One region of the Brevibacillus sp. MER 51 genome, then DNA from elsewhere that is predicted to be linked to it. Evidence: riboswitches for the same ligand, from Rfam matches in the RefSeq annotation. Region 1 holds a riboswitch; the other holds the start of a gene.
The links. Region 1 has a riboswitch for lysine ahead of dapD (2,3,4,5-tetrahydropyridine-2,6-dicarboxylate N-acetyltransferase). Riboswitches for the same ligand answer to the same signal wherever they lie in the genome.
Positions count from the first base shown of each region.

Region 2: it holds a riboswitch for lysine, as region 1 does, so the genes downstream of both, M3630_RS27330 (amino acid permease) here and dapD (2,3,4,5-tetrahydropyridine-2,6-dicarboxylate N-acetyltransferase) in region 1, are expected to answer to the same signal.

Region 1 is NZ_JAMAUS010000005.1:338,772-343,856, reverse strand. It holds gene M3630_RS13830 (hypothetical protein) at 44-238, shown strand; gene M3630_RS13825 (EcsC family protein) at 261-1,106, shown strand; gene M3630_RS13820 (GNAT family N-acetyltransferase) at 1,081-1,629, opposite strand; gene M3630_RS13815 (flavodoxin) at 1,698-2,138, opposite strand; lysine riboswitch at 2,279-2,468, shown strand; gene dapD (2,3,4,5-tetrahydropyridine-2,6-dicarboxylate N-acetyltransferase) at 2,560-3,270, shown strand; gene M3630_RS13805 (aspartate aminotransferase family protein) at 3,285-4,499, shown strand; gene M3630_RS13800 (N-acetyldiaminopimelate deacetylase) at 4,503-5,085, shown strand, end outside.
Region 2 is NZ_JAMAUS010000021.1:2,054-7,138, forward strand. It holds gene M3630_RS27310 (TolC family protein) at 1-233, opposite strand, end outside; gene M3630_RS27315 (hypothetical protein) at 447-593, opposite strand; gene M3630_RS27320 (hypothetical protein) at 586-777, opposite strand; gene M3630_RS27325 (hypothetical protein) at 914-1,786, opposite strand; gene M3630_RS27330 (amino acid permease) at 2,005-3,453, opposite strand; lysine riboswitch at 3,566-3,751, opposite strand; gene M3630_RS27335 (DinB family protein) at 3,836-4,330, opposite strand; gene M3630_RS27340 (CGNR zinc finger domain-containing protein) at 4,499-5,056, shown strand.

The DNA.
Region 1 (5,085 bases):
CAATTTGGCATGGGGGTTTTCGACTACAAGGGGAGGAAGTCCTGTGACAAATGAGCAGAAGGCAATCCTGGAAAAGTTCGGCTTTCGGATCGAAGGAGAGCAAGTGAAACATTTGAAGCTGGGGATCGTAAGACATAAAAGAGAGTTCGTCTGTCACGCCACGTCAGAAGAGTTGCGGGACTATATCAAGTCCATCTTGCGCAACCAATGTCAGTGGAAGCGAGGAGAATCTGAGTGAGCAGCCAGGGAGGTTATTGGTGTTGAAAGAGTCTAAGGAGACATTGGTTACGGCATTACACGAAGTGGAGGCTTGGGAGAAGGACCAGAACGACTTGTGGTTCTGGGAAAAGCTTGGCAGACTTCCTTTTGTTTTGTTGGATCGGATTACGCCTGCATTCGTTCAGGAGAAGCTGGGAAAAGCCGTAGATGAAATGGCAGCCTTTCTTGAAACAGGTGGAACTTATTTGGTGCAGGATGAACCGATATACAAGCGGTTTGGCAAACGGTTAGAGGGACAGGGCACTTCTGTTATTGGCAAGGAGGAGATAGCCGCTGTTCCGCTTACGATCATGAATGAAGTCGCCATGGAGTTAAAGGATTCACGTGCGAATTTTGCCACGGTACAAGGTGCGACGACTGGCTTCGGGGGGATATTTACCCTTGCGATCGATATCCCGTTATTGATGGGGACATCCCTAAAAGTTTTGCAAGAGATGGCGCTTGCCTATGGCTATCGACCGGAAGAGAAGAAGGAGCGGCTGTTTGTCGTCAAATGCCTGCAGTTTGCTTCATCGGACATCGTAGGGAAAAAAGCGATACTCGCTGAGCTCTCCCGCTTTGATGACCCAACTGCCCAGAGAGAGGTAATGGCGCAATTGCAGGGATGGCGTGAAGTCGTGGTAACGTACACAGAAAACTTTGGGTGGAAAAAGTTATTTCAAATGGTGCCCATTGCGGGTATTTTGTTCGGGGCGTATTTGAATCGCTCAACCGTACAGGATGTCGCCGAAGCGGGGATGATGCTGTACCGCAAACGGCGCATCCTGGAGCGGCTGCGCGATAGCGAAAAGAGTGGGGAGATTACAAAGACCACTCCTCAGCTGTAAGAGCGTAGATAAGATGGTCCTCCCATACGCCGTTAATTTGCAAATAGCGTAACGAAAGGCCTTCCTGGCGAAAACGGTTTTTTTCCAAGACACGAATGGATGCTTGGTTGCGAGGCATTACAGCCGCTTGTACCCTGTGTAGCCCAGCATCCGTGAAAGCAAAGCGAAGGGCAAGATTTACGGCTAATGTCGTATAGCCTTTGCCATTGCACGCCTGATCCATGAAGTAACCAATCGTTGCATTTTGCCATGCGCCGCGTGCCACATTTGACAACGCAATACGTCCAATCATCTTTCCGGATTCCCGGGAGAATACGCCGAAAGCATAGGCAGTGCCACGTTCAAAATCATTCTGCGCTTGTGAAATCTGTTCTTGCTGTACTGGGAGGGTCAGAAATGAAGCGGGGCGGATCGGTTCAAATGGTTGGAGAAAGTCATGATTGCGCAGCCGAAGCTCTAGGAGCTCGGCTGCGTCTTGTTGGTGGAGAGGCCGTAAGAGAATCTCGTCCGTATGTAGTGTCATGAGATCAATCCTCCTGAAAAAGTTGGATTGATAGTATAGCATGTGCCAGACTATTTGGGAAACAACGATTATCCGAGCAATTCAGCAAACGATACCCCAAATGCTTTGCAAGTTTCCACTTCTTTTGCAGTAGGAGAAAGCTCGATTTTCAATCCTTCCATTGGTGTTTCTGCTCCCCGTTCGCTCGCCTTTTTCAGCAAAATATCAACTGCTGCACCGACATGCTCATAAGCGGAGTCGCAAGAGCCAAAAGCAACAACCTTTTTCCCGCTAAGGTCAATATCGTCCATTTCCTCATAAAAATCCATGCATTCATCTGGGAGTTCGCCGTCGCCCCATGTGTAGGCGCCAAGCAAGATTCCGTCGTAAGCCTCGAGTTCTTTTGCGTTTGCATCCATCACTTCTTTTATCTCCAGCTCAGCACCAGTGGAACGAATACCTTCTGCAATTGCTTCAGCAATTTCCTGTGTATTCCCTGTCATGCTCGCGTAAACCATCAAAATGCTCATAAAACGTAAACCCTCCAATTGGATAATGAGTATCATTCTCAATAAATAAAATAATGAAAATGAGAATCGTTGTCAATAACTTTTTTCTTATTGCCACGTTTCATTGATTTTGGTAGAGTTAAATAAAATTATAATAATGTACTCTAAATAGAGGTGCGCCGAAGAAGAGTAAGTCTTTTCGCAATCTGCCAGGGGGCAGGAGAAGGAAGAAAGGCTAAAGCGCCGAAGCTTATGCTATGCCCCTACGTAGCACAGGCTGGGGTGTCTCATGAAAAATGAACATCCTGTCACAAGGGACCTTACGTCTTTTTGTGGAGCGCTATTTATGATTTGCTTCTGTAGTATCAAGAGCAATGAGATAGCGAATGCACTCATTGCTTTTTTTGATTTACCATGCTGTTATTTTGAGGAGGATGTAACAATGAATATGATGGATGCCAACGAAATTATCGCGTTTATCCAAAAAAGCGAAAAGAAAACACCCGTGAAAGTATATGTGAAAGGGAACCTGGAGGGAATCGACTTCGGTGCGAGCTCCAAAGCTTTCATTACTGGTCCTACTGGTGTTGTTTTTGGTGAGTGGAAAGAGATTGAGCCAGTGCTCGCTGCTAACGCAGACAAAATTGAAGATTATGTAGTAGAGAGTGACCGTCGCAACTCCGCCATTCCATTGCTGGATACAAAAGGGATTCAAGCGCGTATTGAGCCAGGCGCAATTATCCGTGACCAAGTGACAATTGGTAACAACGCGGTCATCATGATGGGTGCTTCCATTAACATCGGTGCAGTTATCGGTGAAGGTACAATGATCGACATGAATGTTGTAGTAGGTGGACGTGGAACTATCGGGAAAAACTGCCACATCGGTGCGGGATCGGTTATCGCGGGCGTTATCGAGCCGCCGTCTGCACAGCCAGTTGTTGTCGAAGATGATGTTGTCATCGGAGCAAATGCAGTCATTCTGGAAGGTGTACGCGTAGGAAAAGGTGCTGTCGTTGCAGCAGGCGCTGTCGTCATTGAAGATGTACCTCCATACGTAGTAGTTGCGGGAACGCCTGCACGTGTGATCAAGCAAATCGATGAAAAAACTCGTTCCAAGACAGAGATCAAGCAGGAGCTACGTCAGCTGTAAGGGAGAGAGTGCACATGGACTGGCGTTCGCTCGATGAACAATATATCGTCTCCTCTTACAAAAGACTTCCGATTGCCATAGACAAAGGCGAAGGAAATTACTTGTACGATACGAACGGGAAGAGTTATCTCGACTTGTTTACCGGACTCGCGGTAAACGTTTTGGGGCATTCTCATCCGCGCATTGTACAGGCTCTGCGTGAGCAGGGAGAGCGCTTCTTGCATATTTCCAATGTATTTTTAAACAAGCCGGCTATTCGTTTAGCCGAGCGTTTGGTTGCGAACAGCATCAGCGGTAAGGTGTTTTTCACCAACTCTGGTGCAGAGGCCACAGAGTCTGCCATCAAGCTGATTCACAAATGGACAAAAAACGAGGGAGCTGGTCGTGAGGGCATCGTTGTCTTGCGCAACAGCTTTCATGGGCGAACACTCGGAGCAGTGCGTCTGACGAGGCAGGCTCACGTCTATCAAGACTTTCCTCAGCCAGCTTTTCCTGTTTATGAACTGGATGTGGAGGACACGGCAGGATTGCGAGCGATTTGCCAGGAAGCAAGACCCGCTGCGGTCCTCATGGAGCCAGTATTGGGTTCTGGCGGTGTCGTACCGTTATCCGAAGCGTTCTTGCGAGAGGTAGCTGCGATCTGTGAGCAAGAAGGTATGCTCTTTGTCATGGACGAGATCCAGACAGGAATGGGCAGAACAGGAAAGCTCTTTGCTTATGAGCATGCAGGCGTAACGCCAGACCTTATCCTTTTTGCCAAAGGTATAGGGGGAGGGCTTCCCCTCGGCGGTGTCATCGCTGGTCCAAAGCTGATGAATCAGTTCAAACCAGGGGATCACGGAACGACATTCGCACCATCGCCACTGTCTGCTGCCCTGGGGAATGTCGTGTTGGACGAATTGCTTGATCCAGCCTTCATCGCTCACGTAGAAGAAGTGATTGCGTACCTGTGGTCGGGCTTGGAAGCGTTGCGAACGCGCCTTCCGGATCAGCTGCAATCCCTGCGCGGAAAAGGCTTGATGGTTGGAATTCCGCTCTCTTCCACCCCGGAAGAGGTAAGCCACTTGCAGCAAGCATTGCTTGACGAAGGAATTCTCGTTGACGTGACGCAGAAAACGATTGTTCGTCTGCTTCCGCCACTGACATTGACCAAAGCCGATGTGGACCGTTTCCTTGCCGTGTTTGAGGAGCAATTAACAGCAAGAACAAGTACGAAAAAGGAGGCGTAGACCATGACGACTTCCTTGTTTACACAAATTCGCCGAGACCTGCACCAAATACCGGAGCCAGGCTTCGCTGAAGTGAAGACGCAACAATACTTGCTCGATTATTTGAAAAAGCTGCCTCAGGAGCGAATCGAGATCAAAACGTGGCGGACAGGCATTTTGGTCAAGCTGGCAGGAACAGAGCCAAAACGATTAATTGCCTGGCGGACGGATATGGATGGCCTGCCGATCGTAGAGGAAACGTCCTATCCGTTTCGATCGCTTCATGAAGGATACATGCATGCTTGCGGGCATGACATGCATATGGCAATTGCACTTGGCCTCCTGACGCATTTTACCGAGCATCCGATCGCAGATGATTTGTTGTTTCTCTTTCAGCCGGCAGAAGAAGGCCCTGGCGGTGCTGAACCGATGATGGAAAGTGAAGAGTTTGCAGACTGGCGACCGGACTGCATTTTTGCCCTGCATATCGCGCCGGAATATCCAGTTGGTCATATTGCGACGAAGCCAGGAATTTTGTTTGCCAATACTTCTGAGTTGTACATTGATTTGGTTGGCAAAGGGGGGCATGCAGCCTTCCCCCACAAGG
Region 2 (5,085 bases), on a different contig from region 1:
CTCAGTGTAATGGAGGTTTCGTACTTCGTAATATCTAATTCAAGCCGAAGCAGCTCCAGATCGACGCTGTTCTTTATTGCCTGTTCGACTGCGAAATCTAGCGACAAAGGGGAAACATCCGTCTGTTCAGCAGTGGCCACAAGTGGAGCAGCCAGAGCCGAATGGGCGCCACCTGTGAGGAGAGAAGTGACTAATGTTGTGCTGTAAATGTGTTTGAAGAGCCTGGATTTCATGGGGCAACCTCCTGATCATATATAAAAGAATTTGATAACGATTCTCATTATCAAATCCATGAAAAGTATATATTTCCAACTGAAATTCGTCAATAAAAAAATGTTTTTCACTATGTTCTTGGTCGAAATCAAAAGGAATCCCCTTCCGGAAAAGGCAAAAGGAGTATCTGCCTGTTTCCCAGAAGGGGATTTGCTTTTCTAATGGGAAAAGAACTATTCTTTGTCCCTGTTTTCTTTGTTTTCCGCAGCCGACTTGGCAGTTTGGTTCAATGTCCCTTCCTTTGGTGTAAGGGAATAACCATGCATATTGCTTCCGTTATAACCCATGTCAGGCTTTTCTTTTGAGATACGATCAGTCATTTGCTTCCCCCTTATTTTGTCCAGTGGGTGTAGAGTCTTGCTGCACATACGGATTGTCGATGTCATTTGGTTCCTTGTCCAGATTGGTACGGATCGCGAGGATTGGACTAGTTGGAGGTTGAGCGATCAGTCTGTCATCCAATTGTTTGAAATCAGGCAGGTCGTTTTCGCGATTGTCATCCATGTTCGTCTCCTCCTTTACGGGTTAGTATGTCCACCATCTGCCTGTCAATTTCCTTAAATGGAAAAGGAAACGGCACAAAAAAAACAGCCCCAGTCCCAGAGAAGCTCGGGCGGAGGCTGTAGATCATCTTGTGCAGTTAACTCGTTTTCTTGGACAGGATCTTCATAAAAGAGGCAAGATTCGTTTGAAGCAATGGTGTAAAGGAAGAAAAGGAAGCATTTTCAGCGAGCGTATTCATTTGACGAACAAATTCCGTGGTGTCCTTTGTATTTACATTCTCAAAACGGTTAGCGATTTTTGTATTTTTTAAATCAGAGAGAAGTGTAGCTTTTTCGTTCCGGTATTGTGCAATCCAGTCTGGACGATGTTGCAGCTTTTTGACGAATTGAATCAGCATGCTTACTTTCTCTGTTTGATTGGTGGTAGCCGCTTGCATTTTTTTGTAGGCTTCCGGGTCATACCGCTCCATCAGCTTGGATGGATTGACATAGTCGTTCGGCGCCCCATGTGGTTTTTGCGGAAGCTCTACGTAGCTGACACTGCCAGTCGCAGGGTCAACTTTTCGTGTTTTGGCAACGCCAGCGAGCAGATGGAGGGTATCCAAAAATTCAGCAGCATTTTTTTCATCAGCCATGTATTGGTCTGCCAAATATTTGCCTTGGGTTAATCCGACCTCTACCAAAGCAGCTCTTTCTTCATCGGTGTAGGTGGATTGGGAGTTGAAAAAATTACGTTCGAGGATCTGATCAAAGGCCTTGCGAGCTTCAGGTGGTTTATCTGCGAAAATTTTATCCAAGCGCTCGTTAATCTCTGTGCTAAAGAAAAATTGGACGCTGTGATGTTCGATGGCATCAGCAGGGAGCTCGCGTGCTTTGTGAGAACGAAGATCTACTGTATCGTGCTCGGGCAATCTGGGCAATTCTAAACGAGTTCCTGTCACCATTTTGGGTGCAAGTTGGTTAGTGGATAGCTGGGGGGGTAGGTAGCGGTTATTCGATTGGATGTGCATGTTCTACTCTCCTCACATGGATTCAAGTTCAGTCGTGAAGGCAGGAGATCATGGTTACCTTTTATCAGATGACTAGTATGAGTTGCGAGAACGGAAGGAAACGGATCTCTATTGCTTCTTTTCTATACTATCGGCTCTTTTCGGGCAATTATTAATATACTGTTTAGCATGAAAAAGGACTCCCGTTCAGATAACGGAAGTCCGTATTTTTTCTGCGATTATTTCGTGTATTCATCCATGCTGAAGTCAACTTGTTCAAGAGGGACGAGCTTTGTCTTTTGCGTGACTTTATAAGCGAGCCAAATGATTAAGAACAGAGGCAAACCAATGTAAGAGACCGCGACGCCATACCAGTCGATCGTTCCACCCAAGAATGCGGAGTAATTTTGCCCCAAAATAACGATACAGCAAATGATGAAGGCAAAAATCGGTCCAAACGGGAACCACTTTGCCCGATAAGGCAATTCGCTTAAGTCACGGCCCTGAGCGATAAACGCTTTGCGGAAACGGTAGTGACTAATGGCAATTCCCAGCCAAGCGATGAAGCCTGACATACCAGACGCATTCAAAAGCCATACGTACACTTCGCCTTCCCCAAACAGAGAGGACAGAAAAGCAAGGGCGCCGATGAGCGCAGTCAAGATCAAGGCATTGATAGGTACGCCATTACTTGTTACTTTTGCGAACCATTTTGGTGCTTTTCCTTCCTTCGCCAAGTTCCACAGCATGCGTGTAGAGGCGTACATGCCAGAGTTACCAGCAGACAATACAGACGTGAGAATAACGGCATTCATGACGGATGCTGCAAAAGCAAATCCGGCATTTTCAAATACAATCGTAAACGGACTGATCGCAATATCCGTCAGGTCGCCACTGATCAGATTTGGATTATCGTATGGAACCAACAACCCGATGATCAAAATAGCGAGGATGTAGAAGAGCAGGATGCGCCAAAAAATTTGACGGATGGCCTTCGGAATGTTGCGGGCAGGGTCTTCGCTCTCTCCAGCTGCGACACCAACCAGCTCCGTCCCTTGGAAAGAGAATCCGGCAATCATAAAGACACCGAGCAGGGCCATGAAGCCGCCATTGAATGGCGCGTCGCCTTTGGTGAAGTTTTGGAAGCCAACTGCTTGACCACCCATAATGCCAAAAATCATCAACACACCGACAATAATAAAGATGATAACCGTTACTACTTTAATCAAGGCAAACCAATATTCAGATTCTCCATAGGCTTTCACAGACAGGAGATTCAAGGCGAACAGCAATCCGAGGAACAAAGCGCTCCACACTATCGCTGGGGTATCTGGGAACCAATATTTCATAATAAGTGCGGAAGCTGACAGCTCGACGGCAATGGTAATGGCCCAGTTGTACCAGTAGTTCCAACCGAGAGCAAAGCCGAGAGATGGATCGACGAACCGTGTGGCATACGTCGAAAATGAACCGGAAACAGGCATGAAGGCCGCCATTTCCCCCAAGCTGGTCATTAAAAAGTAAACCATGATACTAATAGCGAGATAGGCGACTAACGCTCCACCTGGTCCGGCAGAGTGAATCGAGCCCCCGCTCGCGAGAAACAATCCCGTCCCAATCGACCCGCCAATGGCGATCATCGTCAGGTGTCGGGCTTTTAAACCACGTTGCAATTGATTTTGTGACATAAGCTGCTTGCACGACCTTTCTTGATTTTTGAGAAGGAAGGTCGGAAATTAAAAAACCGCCATAGCCAAAAAATGGCATAGGGCGGTATCATCCAATCCCCACCAAGCCTTCACTGAAGATAGCTCACCACGTTTGCTTGGCGTGCAAACGTGACAGTTCTGCCCCTTTCGAGTACAGCCCCAACCCAATCGCACAGAGACGCGATATGGGCTTCGGCGGATTTTCCTTACCTGGAGTCATTGATTTTCTCTGAATCTCGTACAGGATGATATAAAAGCCGCGACCTCTATCCTCACCGTGAAAGATGAGGATAACATGTATGAAATTATGTGATTCATCAAATATAAAGGATTGTTCGGGATTAATCAATGTGAAATTTTGTTATTCAAATGAGCGTCTGGCAGGCCAAGAGCCTTGCAGCTTGCGAATTTGGACAATTTGTCCCGTATGAAACGCATCATGCAAGACAAGACTCATGACGTTTTGGTAAATCGGTGTATAGGTAGCCTTCTCGTTTAGCTCTTCATCCGTCAGCAAGGAAAGCTGTTCATGAATGTTGCGATGGACGCTTTCCATTCGCAAAAGGGTAGCTTGCCAAGCGTCTTCGTCATCAGGACCGCCGGATGGGGTGAAGGTATCATCGTTCGTCTCGGCAGAGCCATGAAATTCGGTGTCCAAAAGACGATGCAACAGACGTTCTTTGTAATAAAGAAGATGACTGACGTTTTCCCAGATTGTGTTAGCTGCTTCTCCTACAGGGCGCCAGCTAGCCTCCGCTGCTGATACTCCGGAAAGCACTTCTTTTAAGGGGGGATACCAGTCTTCCTTCTCATACGCACATTCCCATCCGTGCAAAAGCAATTCCTTCCGATTCATACGCTTCCTCCTCGTCTGTGAAACAGATTGATGAAACGCTATAATAACAGTAAGAAACGAGTGTGTAACCAGTTAATTTAATTATGGTGGTTACAAATAGAGATTACCATATCCTGTATGGTCATACAAGAGAGAAAAATGAAGGGTTTCGTCAGGAGAGATGATGCCATGGACTGGCTTTGTATCGATTTTTTAAATAGTGATTGGAGGGATTGGCGCGGTTCTGGTCGTTGGGAAAATCGTCTGGAGAACCAGGAATGGCTGTCATCCTTTTTGCAAACATACAAGCTAACCGCTCCGCTACCTATGGATGAGGAGTATGCTGTGTCTCTTTTGCAGTTGCGCGAACGTTTGAGACGTATGCTGGAAACCGTTGTGCATGGGGACCGATTCCAAGAGGAGGACCTTGTGGAATTGAACAAAGTATTGGCCCTCGCCCCATTTCATAGGCAGGTGTTGTTTGTAGAGGAGGAGGGCGGCTACAGGCAAAAGCAATCCAGCTCAACAGAGGGCTGGCCGCTTGTCATGACACAAATTGCTGCTTCTTTCGCGGAGTTGCTTGCCCCACAGCATCTTGAGCGAATCAAAATATGTGACAACGAGGATTGCCGCTGGGTGTTTTATGATGAAAGCCGCAACCGGGTGCGCCGCTGGTGTGATGACAAAATGTGCGGAAACTTGATGAAGGTCCGCCGTTTTCGTGAACGGAAAAAGGAAAAAGGGTGAAGCGCTAAAGCTCACCCTTTTTATCTGTT